Regions from separate parts of the Rhodococcus sp. NPDC055024 genome, predicted to be linked through region 1. Evidence: riboswitches for the same ligand, from Rfam matches in the RefSeq annotation. Region 1 holds a riboswitch; each other region holds the start of a gene.
What was found. Region 1 has a riboswitch for cobalamin ahead of ACWF6P_RS13795 (ABC transporter substrate-binding protein). Riboswitches for the same ligand answer to the same signal wherever they lie in the genome.
Positions count from the first base shown of each region.

Region 2: linked by a shared signal. The riboswitch ahead of cobN (cobaltochelatase subunit CobN) and the one ahead of ACWF6P_RS13795 (ABC transporter substrate-binding protein) in region 1 are both predicted to bind cobalamin.
Region 3: linked by a shared signal. The riboswitch ahead of metE (5-methyltetrahydropteroyltriglutamate--homocysteine S-methyltransferase) and the one ahead of ACWF6P_RS13795 (ABC transporter substrate-binding protein) in region 1 are both predicted to bind cobalamin.

Region 1 covers NZ_JBSGVT010000005.1:196,740-204,274, forward strand. Annotated here, with positions in the region: gene phoA (alkaline phosphatase) at 1-656, shown strand, start outside; gene ACWF6P_RS13780 ((2Fe-2S)-binding protein) at 694-1,464, opposite strand; gene ACWF6P_RS13785 (ABC transporter ATP-binding protein) at 1,461-2,258, opposite strand; gene ACWF6P_RS13790 (FecCD family ABC transporter permease) at 2,309-3,349, opposite strand; gene ACWF6P_RS13795 (ABC transporter substrate-binding protein) at 3,346-4,341, opposite strand; cobalamin riboswitch at 4,458-4,605, opposite strand; gene ACWF6P_RS13800 (MMPL family transporter) at 4,675-6,795, shown strand; gene ACWF6P_RS13805 (hypothetical protein) at 6,925-7,047, shown strand; gene ACWF6P_RS13810 (SDR family oxidoreductase) at 7,098-7,535, shown strand, end outside.
Region 2 covers NZ_JBSGVT010000003.1:134,754-142,288, reverse strand. Annotated here, with positions in the region: gene ACWF6P_RS09555 (epimerase) at 1-357, shown strand, start outside; gene ACWF6P_RS09550 (PPOX class F420-dependent oxidoreductase) at 365-745, opposite strand; gene ACWF6P_RS09545 (GMC oxidoreductase) at 949-2,604, shown strand; gene cobN (cobaltochelatase subunit CobN) at 2,643-6,263, opposite strand; cobalamin riboswitch at 6,303-6,436, opposite strand; gene cobG (precorrin-3B synthase) at 6,488-7,535, shown strand, end outside.
Region 3 covers NZ_JBSGVT010000007.1:105,839-113,373, reverse strand. Annotated here, with positions in the region: gene ACWF6P_RS16470 (EamA family transporter) at 43-990, shown strand; gene ACWF6P_RS16465 (ABC transporter ATP-binding protein) at 1,036-1,974, shown strand; gene ACWF6P_RS16460 (ABC transporter permease) at 1,974-2,768, shown strand; gene ACWF6P_RS16455 (sensor histidine kinase) at 2,769-3,893, shown strand; gene ACWF6P_RS16450 (response regulator transcription factor) at 3,890-4,519, shown strand; gene ACWF6P_RS16445 (helix-turn-helix domain-containing protein) at 4,736-5,173, shown strand; cobalamin riboswitch at 5,269-5,477, shown strand; gene metE (5-methyltetrahydropteroyltriglutamate--homocysteine S-methyltransferase) at 5,637-7,535, shown strand, end outside.

The DNA.
Region 1 (7,535 bases):
GCAACATGCCCGTCCGCTGGGAAGGATCCGTCGCCACCCGTGACGGTTACCTGCAGCCCGCCGAAACCTGCGTCGACAACCCCAAGCGAACCTCCGACGTACCCAAGCTCGCGGACATGACTCAGAAGGCCATCGATCTGCTGAAGGTCAACGACAACGGTTTCTTCCTCCAGGTCGAAGGTGCCTCGATCGACAAGCAGGATCACGCAGCCAACGCGTGCGGTCAGATCGGTGAAACCGTCGACCTCGACGAAGCTGTGCAGAAGGCACTCGAATTCGCGAAGACCGACGGAGAAACCCTGGTCATCGTCACGGCCGACCACGCTCACACCAGTCAGATCGTCACCAATGTCAGCGCCGACGACATCGCCACCATCGCCAAGGACCAGAACATCCCGGTTGAGCGCGCCCAGGAAATCGTCTACCCCGGCCTGACCCGCAAGCTGACCACCAAGGACGGCTCGGAGATGACGATCAGCTACGGAACGTCCGAGGATCCGGCCGTCGAGTCCGAAGGACATACCGGAACTCAGTTGCGCGTAGCAGCTTTCGGCCCCCACGCCGCCAACGTCAGTGGCCTCACGGACCAAACCGATCTGTTCTTCACGATGACCGACGCGCTGGGTCTCGACCGTTCCAAGGTCGCAGCGCACTGACCTGAGAAACACCCGACCCGGTAATTCCTGGGTCCAGTCACACCAGAGCTGCCAAGGCGCGCACCCGATCTTCGGGTGCGCGCTTCGGGCAACTGGTGCACTTGCCTTCACCGGGCACCTCGTAGATCAGGCAGCACGACGCCCGCTGCGTGAATCTACGTCGCCCGAATGCCACCGGCATCAATGGATTGGAAACGCGCACAACACTTTCACTGCGGTCGACATCGACGAAACGCGGGGCCGGAATGCCCGGGTTCTCACCGCGGAGAACATCGATCAGGCCGGCAGCAAATGCACTTCCACGCTCCCGCGCGCTACCGGCCGCGTCAAGGCTGCGATTGGCGATGGAGTCCGTCGCGATCGCCCACAGCGCCTGCTGCCGAACGCCGGACACGTCGGCGAGTACCTCGATCACGGGACCGAGCGAGCCGAACATCGCGCGACCCAACTCCGCCACACTCTGCGAGATCGGGATGACCGAACCGGCAGCAAACCCACCCAGATAGCCGTTGTCACGCAGGAAGATCCGTCCACCATCCAGCGACGGATCGGCCGCGAACCCGGTAGCCATTCCGGTTCCGATCGGAATGCCTGCCAGCGTTGAGCTGGCCGAGTACCACCACAACGTGCCGTTGACTCGACTGTCCGCACTCCCCCATCGCCTGGCCGTATCGGCGACGCGAGCTGCCAACCACTGGGGGTCGGTCATCAACACCGCGGGTACCGTATCCGGATACGCAGTCAGGTCGTCGAAGAACGGCACAGCTGCTGCCATACGGGCGTAGACCCCGGCTATAGATTCCGTCATGCCAGCCCCAATATCTCCATCCGCGGGCGTACTCCGCGTTCGACTCGCGCCCTGATACCGAAAACCTCGGCCAACAACGGCTCGTCCAACACCTCGACGGTAGACCCACACGCGCGGAGTTCACCATCGGTGAGCACAGCAAGGTTGTCGCAGTACTCGACTGCCAACCGTAGATCGTGCATCGTGACCACAACCGCGAGCCCCGCCGAAGCAAGCTCGGCCAGCAATTCCATCACGATCAGCTGGTGCCGAAGATCGAGATGATTGGTCGGCTCGTCCAACAGCAGAACCTTGGGCTCCTGAGCCAACGCGCGAGCTATCGAGACACGTTGCCGCTCACCACCCGACAGGGTCGAGACGTCTCGTCCGGCAAGCTCGACCAAACCGACCTGCTCGATGCACCGGTCCACGATGGCGGTATCCCGCTCCGTGCTTCGGTCCAACCAGCTACGGTGCGGAGTTCGTCCGAGTGCGATCGATTCACGAACCGAAAGACCCGCCGAGACAGTAGGTTCCTGGACGCTCGCCGAGATGGTTTTGGCGATGTCCTTGCGCGAGAGCGTCGTCGAGTCGGCCTGATCGATCAGAACTGCGCCACCTGTTGGCGTCAAGGCGTTGTAACAGCAGCGCAGCGCCGTCGTCTTGCCACTGCCGTTCGGCCCGACCAAGCCCAATATTTCACCGGACGCAACTGCGAAAGTGATGCCGCGCAACACTTCGCGACTACCGAGCCGCGCCCGGGTCTCGACGAGTTCGAGCAGTGGCGCAGCTTCGGCATCCTTCGTGAGTGTCACTGCTCTGGCCTGTGTCACTGTTCTGGCCTGTGTCACTGCTCTGGCCTGTGTCACTGTTCGAGCCTCCGATACTGCCGGTAGAGCATCCAGACGAAAATCGGCGCACCGACGAGGGCGGTGATCACCCCGACCGGGACTTCAGTGGATTGCGCCACCGAGCGCGCAGCGGTATCTGCGGCAACCATGGCGACAGCGCCCAGCAAGGCTGCGGCAGGGAGCAGTCGAATTGCTCTGGTGCCGACGATGAAACCGGCCAGATGCGGGATCAGCAGACCGATGAAACCGATTCCGCCGGCAACGCTGACAGCTGCGCCGGCCAGTACGGAGACCGCAAGCAAGGACAACACACGAAACCGTCTGACGTTCATACCGAGTGCAGCAGCCCCGTCGTCACCGGTCTGCAACACGTCCATCCATCGCGAACTGAACAGGAGCGCGGTACCGACGACGACCAGCGTGATTGTCGGGAAGATCAACGTCGACCACCGCGCATCACCGAATCCACCGGCGAGCCAGTGCATAACTCCTGTGATGTGACGCTCGTCCGCTATCACCAAAAGACAAAAAGTGATCAATGCCGAAAATATCTGTCCGAGCGCAACACCCACAAGAATGATTGCAGTCGGCTGCGGATATCTACCACCAATCAGCAACGCCAGGAACAACGGAATCATCGCTCCGATGAACGCGGCAACAGGAATCGTGAATACGCCGAGCATTCCGGCTCCGATCCCCAGAACCGTAACCAAAACCACCATGAATCCTGCGCCCGACGAGACTCCGAGCAGATACGGATCGGCAAGCGGATTACGGGTGACAGCCTGAGCAACAGCACCCGACATCGCCAAGGACGCACCCACCACCGCAGCCGTGAGGGCACGCGGTAGGCGAGAATCGATCACGATCGACTCCCGCGCCGCGGTCCACCATGTCTCGAAAGTCCCTGGAGCCAAACGGGCTCCGACTATCGCCCAGACGTCACCGACGGGAATGCGAACCGATCCCAAGGAGACGGCCAACCCCATAACGACGGCAAGCGCGACACAGAGCACAGCAAGCAAAGCTGTATAGCTTGAACGCGACCTGGTCACTGTGCCGGAACTACGCCCGGATGCAGGCCTGCCGCGATGGTCTGGGCCGAACGCACCAGACGCGGGCTCTCGAAAAAGTCGTCAAGAGGAATGACGACGAATCGATTCTGCTGGACGGCGGGAGTGGTGACCATGACGGGATGTGACTTCAGGAAGTCGATCTTCGCTTGGGCGTTCTCAGATCCGTAGTCCAGGACGACGATCGCCTGTGGCGCGCGCTCCCCCACAACCTCCCACGTGGTCTTGACATACGGACGCTCGCCCTCGGAGTAGATGTTCGTCGCTCCCGCGTAACCAGCGACGAGTTGCCCGACGCCCACCCCGCCGATCGTCGTCGGAACGTCCTTCCCTCCGTCATAGAAGAATGTCGGCACCGGCGGAGCATCTCCGACTGCCGCCTTCACCGCATCGAGCCCCTGCGTTACTTGATCAGTCACCTCGGCTGCTTGATCTTCGACGCCGAGAATCCGCCCCAATTGCGCATAGTCGTTTTCCAGCATCGAGATGTTCGGGAATCCTTGGCCGCAGTACTCGGAGAAGAGGAACGTGTTGATTCCGCGTTCGGCGAACAGGTCTCGCGAACGCCCTTCTTTCTCCTGAAACGCGCTGCTCATACCGCCGACGACAAAATCGGGGTCGAGGTCGAGAATCTGCTCGGCTGTCGGGTATTCCTTGGCCAGGTTGGTGATTTTCGCGAACTGTTCGGCAGTCTCCGGGGTGGGCGTGCTGTCGCCATATCCCATCCCGACGATACGGTCGCCGACGCCCATCTCGATGAGTACTTCGGTGACGTGATCGTTCATCGTGATGATCCGCTGCGGTGGCGAATCGAACGTCACCTCCCGATCGCAGTTCGTGACGGAAACTGGCTGTGCAAAGGATTCGGTGGTTGAAGAACCGCCAGCAGCTTCGCCTTTGGAACAACCTGCCGAAACCAAGGCGACCGCAACAAGAACGGCGGCGGCACGGGACGGGGAGAACTGAAGTGACACGGGGACCTCGTAAGGGCTCTGAGCCACGAATGAGAATCCGACAGACAACTCCGCCCGCACGCTGATCCTCGGCCAGAGCTCCTGCTGGACTTCCTTTTCGTAGACCACGACGAATGGATGTCGCACACCGCGCGGTGGGTAATCGGGCTTGCCAACGCTCGGTGACTACCGAGAATCGACCTACCGTTGCGGGTCAGCGCCGGATTCGGACCGGCTTCCCCCACACGCGTGGCTTGCAAGTGCTTCGAGCAGTATGCATGACGTTTCCGATTCAAGACCAAACGCCCACTACAGTCGATCTGGCCAGACGCCCCCACACACCGGAGTTGATACATGACACGCTGGGCCCAAACCGTCGTTGCCCGGAAATGGTGGGTACTGAGCCTCGCGGTTCTGATAGTTCTCATCAGTGGGGTGTGGGGACTCGGAGTGTTCGGCAAGCTCAGCCAGGGCGGATTCATCGATCCGGGCAGCGACTCCGCGAAGGTCGCCGACATCATCGAAGACAATCTCGGCCCACAGACCCCGGACATCATCGCGATCTATTCGCCCACGGGCGGTAAGACCCTGGACGACATCGGGCCGGCAGTGACGGCCGCGGTCGACCAGTTCAAAACGGAAGTGCCGACGGCGTCGGTGAAGTCGTATTGGGGAACGGACGCGGCGGCCAAGGCCAGTCTGCTCTCGAACGACGGATCCATGGGCGCCGTTGCGATCACGTTGGCACCGGACTCGGGAGTCACGCCGGCCACTTTCGCCGATCTCTTGCCCAAGCTCGAAGTCGAAGGCGCCGAGGCACAATTCGCGGGCAACACCGTCGTCGGCGTCGCATTCAACACCAAACTCGAGAAAGACCTGGTTGTTGCCGAGGCCATCGCCATTCCGATCACTCTGGTGCTGCTGGTCTTCATCTTCGGCGGCGTCGTCGCTGCCGCGGTTCCGGTGTTCGTGGGCGTACTCAGCGTCCTGAGCGCATTGGCGGTTCTCCGGATCCTCACCTTGATCACCGATGTGTCCTCATTCTCGATCAACGTCGCTTCTCTTCTCGGGTTGGGACTGGCGATCGACTACGGACTCTTCGTGGTCGGCCGGTTCCGTGAAGAACTGAATTCAGGCTCGGATCCGGGAGCTGCTGCCCAGCGAACAGTTCTGACGGCGGGTCGCACCGTCATGTTCTCGGGTCTACTGCTGATCTGTGCGTTCAGCGGCATGCTCGTTTTCCCCCAGGCCGTCATCCGGTCTCTGGGCTTCGGCGCGATCGCTGCGGTACTGAGCGCGGCCGTCCTGTCGCTGACTGCTGTGCCTGCGCTGCTTGCCATTCTGGGTCACCGCATCAATGCCCTGACGTGGCGCAAGGACGCGGCACAACGCGGCGAGGAACGCTCGCGCAAGTTCTGGGGCCGCGTCGTCACGTGGGTGATGAAGCGTCCGGTGGCGGTCTCGGTGACGATCGTCGCCGTGCTGCTCGTGATGGCCTCGCCTCTGCTCGGCGCCCGTCTGGGAGAGCTCTCGTACACCGCCTTGCCGGACAACGACCCCGCTCGCGTCGCGATGGATACATTGGTCAACGACTTCCCGCAGACCGGAAACGGCGCGACGATGATCCTGCAGGCCGAGGACGGGAACACTCTCACCCCGGCCGAAGGTGCAGCGATCGCCGAGTCCGCCGGTCAGGTCGAGGGCATCGGTCAGGCAACCGTGGTTGCGAGCACCAATCAACTCATCGCGGTTCAGGCGCTGTACAGCGAGGGCTCTACACCCCAATCACAGAGCGCCGCAGTCACGGATCTACGAGCGATCTCCGCTCCGGACGGAACGGTGCTGCTTGTCGGCGGCGGTCAAGCCATGGTCGACGACGGCAACAACGCCGTCCTGCACTGGCTACCGGTGATGATCCTCATCATGGTCGGATCCACCCTGATTCTGTTGTTCCTTGCATTCGGGTCGGTGGTCCTGCCCATCAAGGCGGTGCTGATGGCAGCCCTGAGCCTCGCGACCACCTTCGGCGTCCTCACCTTCGTCTTTCAGGACGGACACGGCGTCGAACTCCTCGGGGTCAGTCAAACTCCGCTGGAAGCGACGTTCGTCGTGCTCATCCTGGCGGTGGTCTTCGGATTGTCCACGGACTACGAGGTTTTCCTGATGTCCCGGATGGTCGAGGCCAAGAACGCGGGTGCGACGACAGAGGAAGCGGTCAAGTTCGGAACCGAGCGCACCGGCCGCATCGTGACGGCTGCCGCCTTACTCCTGATCGTGGTGACCGGGGCCTTCGCGATGTCCGGGCTGTCGGTGATGAAGTTCCTCGGCGTCGGCATGATCGTCGCACTGATCGTCGACGCGACCATCATCCGCATGTTGCTCGTGCCCTCGCTCGTGAAGTTGATGGGCGAAGCGAACTGGTGGGCTCCCGCATGGATGAAAAAGGTTCACGCGAAGGTCGGCATCGGCCACTGATTTCTGGCCACTGATCGCGCACTAGTGGATTTCCCTGATCGGGCAGTCGTCCTCGAGGATGACTGCCCGATCGTCTAAATCGCTCCGCAGGGCGATGTTCTCCGAAGCTGATTTCGTCAGACTTGGAGCATGACAATTTTCGAATGGATCCTTGCAATCCCCGCTCTTGCGCTTGCCGTCGCGTTCTTGTTCTCCGGAATCATCTCCGCGGGCATCGACTTCGACGCCGAGGACGGGGTCATGACGCATTGATGTTCGTTTCCCTCTAGCCGCTGATCTTACTTTGGAGTAAGTTACCGACTATGGCCACATACATCGTCACTGGCGGTACCGGATTTCTCGGACGAGCTGCACTGCCACTCCTGCTCGAGCGTGATCAAACTGCTCAGATCCATGTGCTGGTCAGAGCCGGTTCTGTCGCCAAACTCGAAGAACAGGTGTCGGCAATTCCCGGCGGCGATCGCGTGCATCCGCTCATTGGAGATCTGACCGAGCCTGGGCTGGGCATCGATTCTCCCCCACCTGCCGACCACGTCCTTCACCTCGGCGCGATCTACGACATCACCGCCGGAGACGAGCAGGCTTCGACGAATGTCGAGGGCACACGCTCCGTGGTCGACCTTGCTGCACAGCTGGGGGCCACTCTTCATCACGTGTCATCAGTCGCAGTTGCGGGCGACTACCCGCGAACCTTCAGCGAAACCGATTTCGATTGCGGTCAAGGCTTTCCCACGCCGTAC
Region 2 (7,535 bases), on a different contig from region 1:
GGCGGACGCGTTGCCGCGGGTAGGCAGTGGACGAGTTGGATTCACATCGAGGACTGGCTGTCGATCGTGCGCTGGGCCCTCGAACCCGATTCGGTCGCCTCGGGTGTGGTCATCGCTAATGCCCCGGATCCTGTCCGAAATTCAGAACTGATGGCCGGGCTGCGCAAGCACCTTCACCGGCCACCTGCCCCGCCGACACCCGCCTTCATGGTCCGGCTTGGCGCGTTCCTGCTGCGCAGCGACGCGGCCCTTGGCCTGACCGGTCGACATGCCGTGTCGAAAGTGTTGACGGACAACGGCTTCCCATTCACCTATCCGCAGTTCGACACAGCCTTGGATGATCTGCTCGGCAAGTGACGCCGGGTCAGGCCGAAGTGATGGCAAGGCCGATCGTTCCGGTCTTGCCGCGGCGAAGGAGACTGCCTTTCATGGTGATCCAGCCGAGGATTCCGTACCGACGTGCTATCGCGTCGCGAGCATGATCGGTGCCCGGTCCGTCGAGGATCTCGGCGACAGCGGCAACCGGTTCACCCTTGGGATTTCCCCGAGCATCGCACGCAGCGACCGTGACCGACGGGTTTCGCCTGATGCGCTTGACCTTGTAGGAATCGGTGACGGTCCACATCAGGAGCTTGTCGCCGTCCGGCGCGGCCCAGAGCGGAGTCGCCACCGGCGTTCCGTCCTTGCGGAAGGTCGTGAGTAGGACGTACTTGGCCTCGGAGACACGCTTGAAGTCGGGGTTCACCCCTCGAGGATAGGTGCGAGCGCCTCCCGCTGAACACCGACAGGCCTTCGCGACTATCTGGCGACCGCTCATCCTCGAATCAAAATTGCCACTTATGCACGTTTTATCCGGTTTCGATGCACATTCGACACGCTGTTTCGTCCCCAAACTCCATCTCGAGTTATTCTGAGGCAAACCGTCGAACTGGGGAGTCGAACTTACACATGCAGCGCCGTGACATGCAGCGTCGTGACTTTTTCAAGGCGGCCGGGGTGGGGGCGGCAGTTGCAGCCGCGACACCGCTCATGTCGACGTCGATCAGCCACGCAGCCCCCGCACCTCTGCGGGCGCTCCCGATGGGTGCTGATCACTACCGCGCGCTCGTCCCCGAGTTGTTCGTACCCTCGCCTACTCCCCCGGAGCATTCCGAAGCCATCGTCATCGGGTCCGGATTCGGCGCAAGCGCCACCGCACTCAGGCTGACGCAGAGCGGCACCCAAGTCACCATCCTCGAACGCGGACTTCGATGGCCTCACGATCCGCAGCGAGAGATTCACACCTCCGACATGCTGGCCGACGGCCGCGGAGTTTTCCGGCGAACATCGTTCACCAACCTCACCGGACTCCCCGTGGCGTGCGACTACTTCAGCGGCGTCCTCGATGCCACCGACTACGAACACATCTCGGTCTGGCGCGGCGCTGCAGTCGGCGGCGGGTCCGTTGTCTTCACCGGCGTGATGATCGCCCCCGAGCGCCGATTCTTCGACGCGGTGTTCGGCAACTCCCTCGACTACGACGAGATGACGGCGACGTGGTACCCCAAAGTGCGCCAGATGCTGCGTCTGAGCCCGTTGCCCGAAGACATCTACCAAACGCCGAACTTCGGACACTCGCGCCGCTGGGATCAGGACGCTCGTCGTGCGGGCTTCGATCCGCAGCGGATCGACGGGATCTGGAACTGGGACGTCGTTCGCGCAGAACTCGCCGGCCGAATCCGAGCGTCGGCCACCGCTGGTGACAGCAACATGGGCAACTCCAACGGGGCGAAGTTCGACCTCACGCAGAACTACATTCCTGCCGCCGAAGCCACCGGACGAGCCACCGTGTGTTACGGACATCAGGTGCTCGCAATCAGTCGCGAACGCGATGGACGTTACGTCGTCGACGTCGAATCCACGGATCCGACGGGCGGCGTTCTGGCGCGCAAGACTCTCACGTGTGACCGGTTGTTCCTCGGCGCCGGCTCCATCGGCACGTCCGAACTGTTGGTCCGCGCCCAGGCGACCGGCGCGCTGCCGAACCTCAACGAACACATCGGCAAGGGCTGGGGAACCAACGGCGACGCCGGAATGGTGCGCTCGTTCGGCTTCAGCGACGGCAACGCGCAGGCCGCGCCGTCCGCGTCGCGCATCGTGGACGAGTCAGGAATGCCACTCTCCCTGGAGAATTGGTACGTTCCCGGCTTGCCCGTGAACATCGGCATGCTCGGAACCTTGGGTATGACTCTCGACTCACAGCGCGCCGACTTCGCTTACGACGGCGGCAACGATCGGGTGGTGTTGAACTGGCCGAAGAACGGCAACGACGCCACCGTCGAGGCCCTGCGCGCCGTTCAAAACAAGATGGCGTTCGCCGGGACCACCCTGCCGTCCGCGTTGCCATTCGCGAAAGACGTCAATTCCTCGTTCACCGCACATCCCCTCGGCGGTGCGGTGCTGGGCAAGGCCACCGACAGCTACGGGCGAGTCAGGGGCTACGACGGCCTCTACGTGATGGACGGCGCCGCAATTCCGGGAAGTACCGGCACTGTCAATCCCTCACTGACAATCACCGCTCTGGCGGAGCGGAACATCGCGCAGATCATCAAGTCCGGACGCTGACATACTTCAGCGCCCGGACCTACGGTGATCTTCGAGATCTACTCCCCCTCGAGTTCGCCTTCGGTTTCGAGGTACACCTGACGCAAACCGTCGAGTGTCTTCTGCTCGGGGTGCTCCCACATGTTGCGCTCTGCAGCTTCGAGGAGTCGCTCGGCGATTCCGTGCAGGGCCCACGGGTTCGACTGGGTCATGAACTTCTGGTTCTGTTCGTCCAGAACGTAGGTCTCGGCGAGCTTCTCGTACATCCAGTCGGCCACCACGTTGGTGGTGGCGTCGTAGCCGAAGAGGTAGTCGACCGTCGCCGCCATCTCGAATGCACCCTTGTACCCATGGCGGCGCATGGCGTCGAGCCAGCGGGGATTGATCACGCGCGCCCGGAAGACACGGGCGGTCTCTTCCGAAAGTGTGCGTGTACGAACCGATTCCGGGCGAGTGCTGTCCCCGATGTACGCCTCGGGTGACTTTCCGGTCAGCGCGCGCACGGTGGCAACCATGCCGCCGTGGTACTGGAAGTAGTCGTCCGAATCGGCGATGTCGTGCTCACGCGTGTCGGTGTTCTTGGCCGCCACGTTGATTCGACGGTATGCGCTGCGCATGTCGTCGGCTGCCGGGATTCCGTCGAGCCCACGGCCGTACGCGAAGCCGCCCCAGTTGGTGTACACCTCGGCGAGGTCGTCGTCACCGCGCCAGGTCTTGGAGTCGATCAGTTGCAGCAGGCCGGCGCCGTAGGTTCCGGGCTTCGAACCGAAGATACGGGTGGTCGCACGCCTGGCGTCGCCGTGCTCGGCAAGGTCGGCCTGCGCGTGAGCGCGCACGTAGTTCTGCTCGTCCGTCTCGTCCAGCGCCGCCACCAACTGAACGGCGTCGTCGAGCAATGCGAGCACATGCGGGAACGCATCACGGAAGAATCCGGAGATGCGGACGGTGACGTCGATGCGCGGTCGGCCCAGTTCTTCGAGATCGATGACTTCGAGGTTGACGACGCGTCGGCTTGCTTCGTCCCAGACGGGGCGAACACCGAGGAGCGCAAACACTTCGGCGATGTCGTCGCCGGAGGTACGCATGGCGGCGGTGCCCCACACGGACAGACCCACCGAGCGCGGGTACTCGCCGTGATCGGCGAGATAGCGAGCGGCGAGCGACTCGGCCATCGCCTGACCGGTTTCCCATGCCAGACGTGAGGGAACTGCCTTGGGGTCGACCGAGTAGAAGTTACGACCGGTGGGGAGAACGTTGATCAGGCCGCGCAGCGGCGAGCCGCTCGGACCGGCGGCGATGAAACCGCCGTCGAGCGCATGCAGGACCTGTTTGATCTCGTTGTTCGTCTGCCGCAGACGCGGAACCACTTCGGTGGCGGCGAACTGAAGGATCTTCACGACGGTCTCGTCGTCGCTGAGTTGTTCTGCAGCGGCTGGGTTCCAGTCGGCGTCGTACATGCCGCGAACCAGAGCGTGCGCCTTTTCCTCGATGTCGTCGACACGGTTGCGGGACTCGTCGCCGTCTTCGCTGAGCCCGAGGGCCTCACGCAGACCGGGGACGCTCTGTTCGCCGCCCCACATCTGACGGGCACGCAGCATCGCGAGTACCAGTTCGATTTCGGCGTCGCCCTCTGGTGCACGGCCGAGAATATGCAGGCCGTCGCGGATCTGGACGTCCTTGATCTCGCACAGCCAACCGTCGACGTGCAGGAGCATGTCGTCGAAGACGTCTTCTTCGGGACGCTCCGCGAGGCCGAGGTCGTGGTCCATCTTGGCTGCCCGCATCAGCGTCCAGATCTGCTGGCGAATGGCCGGCAGCTTGGACGGGTCCAGTGCGGAGATGTTGGAGTGCTCGTCGAGCAGTTGCTCGAGACGGGAGATGTCGCCGTAGCTTTCCGCGCGGGCCATCGGCGGGATCAGGTGATCGACGAGCGTCGCGTGGGCACGACGCTTTGCCTGTGTTCCTTCACCCGGGTCGTTGACCAGGAACGGGTAGATCAGCGGCAGGTCGCCCAGGGCTGCGTCGGTGCCGCAGTTGCTGGACATGCCGAGCGTCTTGCCCGGCAACCATTCGAGGTTGCCGTGCTTGCCCAGGTGCACAACCGCGTCGGCACCGAATCCACCTGCATCAGGCGTCGCCGCGATCCAGCGGTAGGCCGCGAGGTAGTGATGGCTCGGCGGCAGATCCGGGTCGTGGTAGATCGCGACGGGCTTTTCGCCGAATCCCCGGGGCGGCTGGACCATGAGCACGACGTTGTTGAATCGCAGTGCCGCGATGACGATTTCGCCGTCCGGATCCTGCGAGCGATCGACGTACAGCTCGCCGGGCGCTGTGCCCCAATGCTCTTCGACGCCGCTGCGCAGCTCTTCGGGCAACGTGGCGAACCATTCGCGGTACTTTGCTGCCGAGATTCGGATCGGATTTCCCTCGAGCTGCTCGGCAGTGAGCCAGTCGGGATCCTGGCCGCCGGCCGCGATCAGGGCATGGATCAGCGCGTCGCCGTCCTTCGCCGCCAGGCCGGGAACTGCGTCCGGACCGTCGACCGGACCGAGGTCGTAACCGGCAGAACGCATTTCAGTGAGCAGGTCGATTGCGCTCGCCGGAGTATCGAGACCGACGGCGTTGCCGATGCGGGCGTGCTTGGTCGGGTACGCCGAGAGCATCAGGGCAACGCGACGCTCGGTGGTGGGTATGTGGCGCAGCTTGCCGTGACGGACCGCGATCCCGGCGACACGTGCAGCGCGCTCGACGTCAGGGACGTACGTGGACAGTCCGTCGGAGTCGATTTCCTTGAAGGAGAACGGGACGGTGATGATGCGACCGTCGAACTCCGGCACCGCGACCTGGGTCGCGACGTCGAGAGGAGACAGTCCGTCGTCGTTCTCGTCCCAGGTGGCGCGGCTACTGGTCAGGCACAGACCCTGCAGGATCGGGACGTCGAGAGCAGCGAGTGCGGCAACATCCCAGGCTTCGTCGTCGCCACCGGCGGACGCCGTCGCGGGCTTGGTGCCACCGGCAGCAAGAACTGTCACGACCATGGCGTCGGCGCGGCGGAGAGTGGTCAGAAGTTCGGCTTCTGCGGTTCGTAGTGATGCGCAGTAGATCGGGAGCGCTGTGCCACCAGCCTCGGCGACGGCGTCACACAACGCCTGGATGTACCGGGTGTTTCCGGCCAGGTGCTGAGCGCGGTAGTACAGAACGGCGATGACGGGACCGGTCGCCGAGTCGAGATCGGGCGCGAAATCCGCGATTCCCCAGGAAGGCAGGTGGGCCGGCGGTTCGAACCCGTGGCCGGTGAGCAGGACGGTGTCGGACAGGAAGTGGTGCAGCTGTGCCAGATTCTGCGCGCCGCCCTCGGCCAGGTAATTGTGGGCCTCGGCAGCGACGCCGGCGGAGACCGTCGAGCACTCCATGAGGTCGGCGTCCGGTGCGTGCTCGCCGCCGAGCACGACGACAGGGAGTCCGGAGGCGAGGACCATGTCCAGGCCGTCCTCCCAACTGCGACGGCTGCCGAGGATACGAACGATCACGAGATCGACGCCGTCGAGCAGCGGCGGCAAGTCTTCCGAAACGAGCAAGCGGGAAGGGTTGGCCCAGCGGTAGGAAACTCCGTCGCCGGCTTCCTGGCTGGCGCGGGCGCTCAGCAGATCGGTGTCGGACGTGGAGAGCAGAAGAATCACGGGTGAAGCCTTCCTGGGGTTTCGCGCCCCGTGGCACAGATCTGTCATCGACGGCGGTTGAGGGTCTGACTCGTGTTTCCGAGCGGAAACACATTCCGTTCGAAAGAACACTCACAGTGGCGCGACCGCACCGGACTTTCACCGGTTTCCTCAACTGCCGTCACTGGTGGTGGTGATGCTACCGGTCCGCAGAAGGCACTCATGACAGGTCGTACCCTGGAGCCATGCCCACGGACCGTTCACAGCCAGACGCGTGCCCGGGTGCACTGCAAGTTCACCACGCCGCCGACGGCGCACTGGCACGCGTGCGCCTCCCCGGCGGTCTCCTCACCCCGGCCCAATTGCAGACGCTTGCCGACGCGGCGCGCGATCTGGGTAACGGTCAGATGGAACTCACCTCGCGGGGCAACGTTCAGTTGCGCTCGGTCTCGGATCCCGAAGCCTTCGCGGCGCGTATCGCGTCGGCGGGTCTGCTGCCGTCCGCGACGCACGAGCGAGTACGCAACATTCTCGCGTCCCCACTGTCCGGCCGTATCGGGGGCGTCGCCGACATTCGTGAACTGGTCCACCGTCTCGATTCGGCCATCCAAGCGGATCAGGCATTGGCGGATCTGCCGGGGCGAACGCTGTTCACCCTTGACGACGGACGCGGAGACATCACTGGGCTGCGAGGCGATTTCGGACTCCATGCGCACAGCGCCACCGAGCATTCCCTGGTGCTCGCCGGTCACCACACCACTCACCGCGTACATGCAGATGACGCCGTCGGGTTGCTCCTCGAGGCGGCTCGATCGTTCCTCGAGGTTCGCGACAAGCACTGGCGGCTGGCTGAGGTTCCGGACGGAATCGAGCGCACCCTCGAGCAGTTGGGCCTGAGCGCCGAGTCCATCGGCGAGGCGGATCTCACGCCGGATGCACGGCCCACCATCGGGTGGCTCGAGCAGCGAGACGGAACGGTCGCCCTGGGCGGCGGCCTGCGGTTCGGGCTGCTCGACGCTCGGCTGGCCGAGTTCCTCGCCGCCGTCGACAAGCCTGTCGTCGTGACGCCGTGGCGATCGGTGCACATCTTCGACCTCGAAGAATGGGCGGCCGAACAGGTAGTCCGAGTGCTTGCCCCCATGGGACTGATCTTCGACGAGAACTCGCCGTGGCTCGACGTCACCGCGTGCACCGGAAGTCCGGGATGCGAGAAGTCACTCGCCGACGTGCGCACCGACGCGATCAACGCCGTCGAGCAAGCAGAGCTACCCGTCGTCGGACGGCAGCACTGGG
Region 3 (7,535 bases), on a different contig from region 1:
GTGTCAGCATCGTAATCGCTTTTACTCCTGACGGGTGACGACGTGAACTCTCGCAACGGCTTGATCTTCGCTCTGCTGTCCGCGGCAACGTTCGGCATATCGGGCCCGTTCGCGAAATCTCTCATCGAATCAGGGTGGTCCCCCGGCGGCGCAGTATTCGCGCGCGTTGCCGGCGGCGCACTGGTGATGATGGTGATCGCAGTAGCCACCCAGTGGAATCGCCTACGACAGGTGAGCACCCACACGCGAACGGTACTGCTGTACGGGGTGTTCGCGATCTCGGGCGTTCAACTGTGCTTCTTCAATGCCGTGCAACATCTTTCGGTCGGAGTCGCACTGCTTCTCGAATACCTTGCACCGATCATCGTCATCGGGTGGGTGTGGATCACCAAAGGCACGCGCCCGAGTGTGCAGACACTTCTCGGTGCAGCGGTTGCCCTGATCGGCGCCGCCGTGGTGATCGACGTCTTCGGATCGGCGGAGATCAGTGCCGCCGGCGTCGCCTGGGGATTGGCGGCAGCGGCTTGTCTTGCAGTCTATTTCGTCATTTCCGAGCGCGCGGACGGCGACCTCCATCCCGTTGTACTCGCGGCGTCCGGGCTCACCGTCAGCGCACTGGTCATCGGCACCCTCGGACTCGTCGGCATCCTCCCCTTCCAGTTCTCGGCCTCGAACACCGTCGTGGCAGAACACTCGGTTGGCGTGTGGCTGCCGGTAACGGTTCTCGTCCTGGTCAGCACCGTCATCGCCTATCTCACCGGCATCGCCGCGATCACGCTCCTGGGACCAACCATCGGATCCCTGGTAGCGCTGACCGAAGTGCTGTGTGCGGTTGTCGCCGCCTGGATCCTGGTCGGGGAGTCCGTCACCGCACTACAAGCTGCGGGCGGTGCAGCCATCATCGCCGGTTTGGTCCTCGCCCGACTCGGCCAGGTTGCACCGAAACAGATACCGGCCGACCCGATGACAAATGTCATGGCAGAAGAATGACGGACGGACGAGGGTTCACGTCCTCGAAGCGAGCAGATTCTATGTATGACCTCAGCACAGGCACTGCATCCACTCAGTGAAGGATCGACACACGACGCCGTCCGGTTGACCGGACTTCGCAAGAGTTTCGGCACCGTCGACGCAGTCAAGGGAATCGACCTGAGCATCCGCCCCGGCGAGATCGTCGCGTTCCTCGGCCCGAACGGCGCAGGCAAGACCACGACCATCGACATGATTCTCGGCCTGTCCCGGCCGACGTCGGGCGAGGTGAGCGTCTTCGGAATGTCACCTCGATCAGCGATAGCGCGCGGACTCGTGTCCGCAGTCATGCAGACCGGCGGGCTGCTCAAAGAACTGACAGTGGCCGAGACCGTACAGCTGACCGCCAGTCTGTACGCCCATTCCCGTCCGGTCGACGAGGTGCTGGGGAGAGCCGGAATCCTCGACATCTCCGATCGCCTCGTCAGCAAATGCTCGGGCGGACAACAACAACGCCTACGATTTGCGATGGCGTTGCTGTCGGACCCCCAATTGCTCATTCTGGACGAGCCGACCACCGGCATGGACGTCGAAGGGCGACGGGACTTTTGGTCCGCCATCCGCGCCGACGCCGATCACGGTCGCACTGTGCTCTTTGCGACGCACTACCTCGAAGAAGCCGATGTCTACGCCGACCGCATCATCCTGGTCCGGCAAGGCACCGTGGTCGCAGACGGGACCACAGCCGAGGTCAAGTCCATGGCGTCCGGACGGACCCTGCGTGCGACAGTCCCCGGCATCACAGACGAACTCCTGCGCGCGATTCCGAACTCGGACGCCGTCGAGGTGCGTGGCGAGTCACTGCTAGTGCACTCGGGTGACACCGACGCCGTTGCACGGTTCCTGTTGACCAACACGCAGGCTCGCGATCTCGAAATCGTCTCCCGCGGTCTCGAAGACGCCTTCATCGCACTCACGTCGAACAACTCCGAAGGACAGAAGTGATGACCACTGCAACCGAACCGAACACCTACGGGGCCGAGCGAACCGTCGTACCTCTCGGCGGATTCAACACGACGCTTCTGCGACTGGAATTCCGTCGTCTGACCCGCAATCGGCGCACGATGATCTTCACGCTCGTCATGCCGGTTGTCTTCTTCCTCGTCTTCGGGCTCGGTCAAGGCGACGACGATCACGGGATCGGGCATGGCAATGTCGCCGCGTACATCATGATCAGCATGGCGCTGTACGGCGCGATGCTGGCCACTACCAGCGGCGGAGCGATGGTCTCGATCGAACGGGCGTCGGGATGGAGCCGGCAACTTCGGCTGACTCCCCTGACGCCAGTCGCCTACATCGCCGTCAAACTGATCATGGCAATGCTGCTCGGGCTCGTCTCGATTCTCGTGGTTTACGCCGTCGGCTCGTTCACCTCCGCGCAGATGGACGGATCACTGTGGTTCACAACGGCATTGATCGCCTGGCTGGGATCGTCGATCTTCGCGGCATTCGGCCTGTTCATGGGGTATCTGCTGCCCAGCGAGAACGTCATGCAGTTGCTCGGGCCAGGGCTGGCCCTGCTCGCCTTCGGCGGCGGACTCTTCGTGCCGCTCGAAGACGGTTCGGTATGGGCGAGCATCGCACAGTTCACACCGATGTTCGGCATCAACGCCCTCGCCCACGCACCGCTGACGGGCAATAGCATTCATTGGACCTGGATCGTCAATATCCTGGTGTGGTTCGCCATCTTCGCCGGCGGAGCGATCTGGCGGTTCCAACGAGATACGGAGCGTGTGTAGTTGCCGGAAACGACTGACCGAAACGATTCCGTCGCATTGCCGCGACGGAATCGTTTCGGCGTTCTCTTCGCGGCGGTCTGGATGGTGTTTCTCGGCGGACCGCTGATCGAGGGATGGAATCTGCGCGACGAACTGCGCGGCTGGACAGGGATTCTCGCGACGATCGCCTTCAGTGCGCTCTACCTCTACACCTTCGCCACCACGCAGCAGCGGCGACGAATGACGATGACTCGGCCGACGATTCGCGAAGCTGCACTGGCTCTGGCCGCCTTGACCGCGCTGGCCGCTGCGATGATCGTCAGCGTCGGGCCGACGGGATTGGCGGCCGCACCGTATCTCGCGGTGACAGCGGTGACGCTGCTCCCGACCGTCGCGGGCGGCATTCTCGCCTTGGTGTTCGCGGCCTCCGTGGAGATAGTGAGCCTCTCGTCAGGGTGGGGAAATTACTCCGGCCTCTCACTCGGTGTCTGCGCGGCCGCATTTGCGACGTGGGGCATCATGTCCCTCATCAGCCGTAACTTCGCCATGCTCCATGAACGTGAAGAGCAGGAGCAGCGGGCGATCGCGGAGGAGCGAACGAGGATGGCGCGCGATCTGCACGACATACTCGGGCACTCACTGACCGTCATCACGATCAAAGCCGAATTGGCCAACCGCTTACTGGACGTGGACATCGAACGTGCGCGCAGCGAACTCGACGACCTCGAAAGACTCTCTCGCGACGCGTTGGCAGACGTCCGCTCGGCAGTCGAAGGATTTCGTGGGATTTCGCTGCCCGTCGAGATAGCCCGTGCGCGAGAGGCATTGCGTGCGGCAGGGATCGACGACGAGGTGCCGAGCAGTACCGACATGGTTCCTACGCGCCTTCGTGAACTCTTTGCATGGACGATCCGTGAGGGCGTGACCAATGTGGTTCGGCACAGCGGGGCAACACACTGCCGGATCACGGTCGACGAGAAAAGCGCGACTGTCGTCGACGACGGACACGGGGCCGGGTCGGCGTCTTCCGGCAACGGTCTGATCGGATTGCGAGAGCGAGCCGGTGCGTCGGGCGCACGAGTGATCATCACTCATCCCCAGCCGCAGGGGTTTGCACTTCAGGTAGTCGAACAGGAGAAAGTGTGAGCAACCAGGGCGAGCGGGCATCCATACGGCTGCTCTTGGCGGACGACCAGGCACTCGTGCGAGGAGCGCTGGCCGCGCTGCTCGATCTGGAATCCGACCTGTCCGTGGTGGCCGAGGTCGGCCGCGGTGACGAGGTAGTGGCCGCCGTTCTCGAGCACCGCCCGGATGTCGCACTTCTCGATGTCGAGATGCCTGGCATGGACGGGATTGCCGCGACGGCAGCCCTTCGCGAGGCAGCACCCGACACTCGAGTCCTGATCGTCACCACGTTCGGACGTCCCGGATTTCTTCGCAAAGCCCTGCACGCCGGGGCCGGCGGGTTCGTCGTCAAGGACACGCCCGCCAGGCAGCTTGCCGACGCCGTCAGACGTGTCCACGCCGGATTGCGCGTCGTCGATCCCACCCTTGCGGCCGACAGCCTCGTCAGCGGCGAGTCGCCCCTGACAGAACGTGAGACCCAAGTTCTCCGGGCCGCGCACGACGGCGCGCCCGTGGCAGCCATCGCGGCGGAACTCTTCCTCTCCCCCGGAACGGTTCGAAATCACCTGTCGGCCGCGATGGGTAAAACCGGCGCCACGACACGTGCCGAAGCCGTCAGAATCGCCGAGTCGAACGGCTGGCTCTGATCAGGACGGGCGAGAACCCGCTTCCCGGCAAATAGTTCGCCGCTCGTTCATTGATGGCAATTTGTCCAGATCACTCAAAGTAGGGACCTTATACCCTAGGGATTTGCCCGGAAAACTACCCGGTCACGCAAGTCCGAAACAGCTAATCGTTCGATAACTGGCTATGATGCAGTTAATTGAATTGACGGAGCCTGTGTAACGGGGAAGGGGCGTCTCATGTCGAACCAGTTCAACGATCGATTGAACTCGCTGTTCGAGACTGCCGACTTTCACGTCACCAATGCGATGGTCGTTCGCGGCATGACCGAGTTCGGTTGCCGCATCTCGACTCCGTATCTGTCACAACTGCGCACCGGCGTCCGAACCAATCCGTCACCGGAAGTGGTTGCCGCCCTCGCGCACTTCTTCAACGTCCATCCGGACTACTTCTACGCCCCGTCCGACCACACTCCGCCCGCCATCTCCGGTGGCGAAGCTGACCTTTCTCTACTCGAACAGTTGCACAACGTGCGCCTGCGAAACCTCACCTCGCGAGTCGTCGACCTCTCACCGTCGTCGCAGGATCTGCTCGTGGAAATGGCGGAAAATCTGCGCTCCTCGGAGAATCTTCCGCGCGTACCACCGGACTCGAATTCCTACATGTCACGCGCCTAGTGCTTCGTCGACTCTCCTTGACTGCTCAGGGAGGGTTGGCCTTATGCTGGTCGATGCAGCTGGTTCGCCCGGCACGGTCATGAGGAGCCCCGAAGACCGTTCCCGGCGTCGAAGCCCCGTCAGCGCAAGCTGTCGGAGTGAGAGGGAACCCGGTGAAAATCCGGGACTGTCCCGCAGCGGTAAGCAGGAACGACCGCCGTTTATGTGCACTGGGCATCCGCCTGGGAAGCGACGGCCAGTAGGTTCGATCCAACTCGATCGAGTGCCCGCGAGTCCGAAGACCTGCCGACTGTGTCGGGCACGCCGTGCCCGACGGTCCACCGCCTCGTGGAATGGGCGTGTAGATCTCCATCGGACCTCGTGTGCGGTGCGGGCAGTGCTGCCTGCCGAAACTCGAGGTCTCGTGAGGTGTACCCGTCTGCCGGCAGTGGCCATCAATGCATTGGCAATCTGGAGAAACTCCGTGACAACGACATTCACTTCGACCGTGCTGGGCTCACCGCGCATCGGTCCTCATCGAGAACTCAAGCGGGCAACCGAAAGCTACTGGGCGGGGCGCATCGACGCCGACGCCTTGCAGAGCGTGGCCCGTGACCTCCGTCGGCAGGGCTTGGCCGACCTCCGTGACCTGGGCCTCGACTCAATCCCGGTCAACACCTTCTCCTTCTACGACCAGATGCTCGACACCGCAGTTCTTCTCGGCGCACTACCCGATCGCGTCGCGCCCGTCACCGATCCGTTGGACCGCTACTTTGCAGCTGCCCGTGGGACGGACACCATTGCGCCGCTGGAAATGACGAAGTGGTTCGACACCAACTACCACTACCTGGTGCCGGAGATCTCACCGTCCACCACTTTCGAACTCGACCCGTCCAAGGTCTTGTCCGAACTGGCAGAAGCGCTTTCCGACGGCATTGCGGCCCGCCCGGTCGTCATCGGACCGGTTACCTTCCTGCTGCTCTCGAAGGCTGTCGGCACAGACGAGCCGCTGCTCTCGCGGCTCGACGAACTACTCCCTCTCTATGCGGACCTACTCGGCCGGCTCGCGAAGGCCGGTGCAGGGTGGGTCCAGCTCGACGAACCGGCACTCGTGGGCGATCGCACCGACGAGGAGATCGAAGCGGCACGCGCTGCGTACGAACAGCTTTCGGCGCTTTCGGAGCGACCGTCGATTCTGTTGGCGTCGTACTTCGGTTCGCTGCGTGACGCGTTGCCCGCACTTGCTTCGACCGGCGTCGAAGGATTTGCCGTCGACCTGGTGGCCGGTCAGGATTCGATCGGCTCCGTACCTGAACTCGCCCGCAAACTGGTCGTCGCCGGAGTGGTCGACGGACGAAACATCTGGCGGTCGGATCTGGACTCGGCACTGAGCACATTGGGCGCTCTGCTGGGAAGCGTCGATACGCTTGCCGTCTCGACGTCGTGCTCTCTGCTGCACGTTCCGTACACGCTCGACGCGGAAGCCGGGGTCGACAAGGCACTGCGCTCGTGGCTCGCGTTCGGAACCGAGAAAGTCAAGGAAGTAGTCACTCTCGCAACTGCTCTCACACAGGGTCGGGAATCGGTGGAGGACGAGTTCGCTCTGGCGCGAGCGGCCGCCTCGACCCGCAAGGACGATCGCAGACTCAACGACGCGAGTGTTCGAGGCCGTCTCGACGCCGTTCTGAACTCGGCAACTGGTCGAGCACCCGCCGCCGAACGCCGTGCGGCCCAGGACGAGTTGCTCTCTCTTCCGCCGCTCCCCACGACAACCATCGGCTCGTACCCGCAAACGTCGAAGATCCGCATCGCTCGCGCGGCGCTGCGCAAGGGCGAGATCGACGAAGCCGAGTACGTCAACCGTATGCGCGCCGAGATCGCCGAAGTTGTTGCGCTCCAAGAAAAGCTGGATCTCGACGTACTTGTTCACGGTGAGCCGGAACGCAACGACATGGTCCAGTACTTCGCGGAGCAGTTGGACGGGTTCTTCGCCACCGCCAACGGGTGGGTCCAGTCGTACGGCACCCGCTGCGTGCGTCCGCCGATTCTGTACGGCGACGTCTCGCGTCCGAAGCAGATGACCGTCGACTGGATCACGTACGCACAATCGATGACCGACAAGCCGGTCAAGGGCATGCTCACCGGGCCCGTCACCATCCTTGCCTGGTCCTTCGTCCGCGACGACCAACCGCCTGCCGACTCGGCAAATCAAGTCGCACTGGCCATTCGAGACGAGACGGTCGATCTGCAGGCCGCCGGTATCGGAATCATCCAGGTCGACGAACCCGCACTGCGTGAGCTACTCCCACTGCGTGCGGCAGACCAGCCCGCCTATCTGGACTGGTCCGTCGGCGCTTTCCGGTTGGCCACCTCGGGCGTCGCA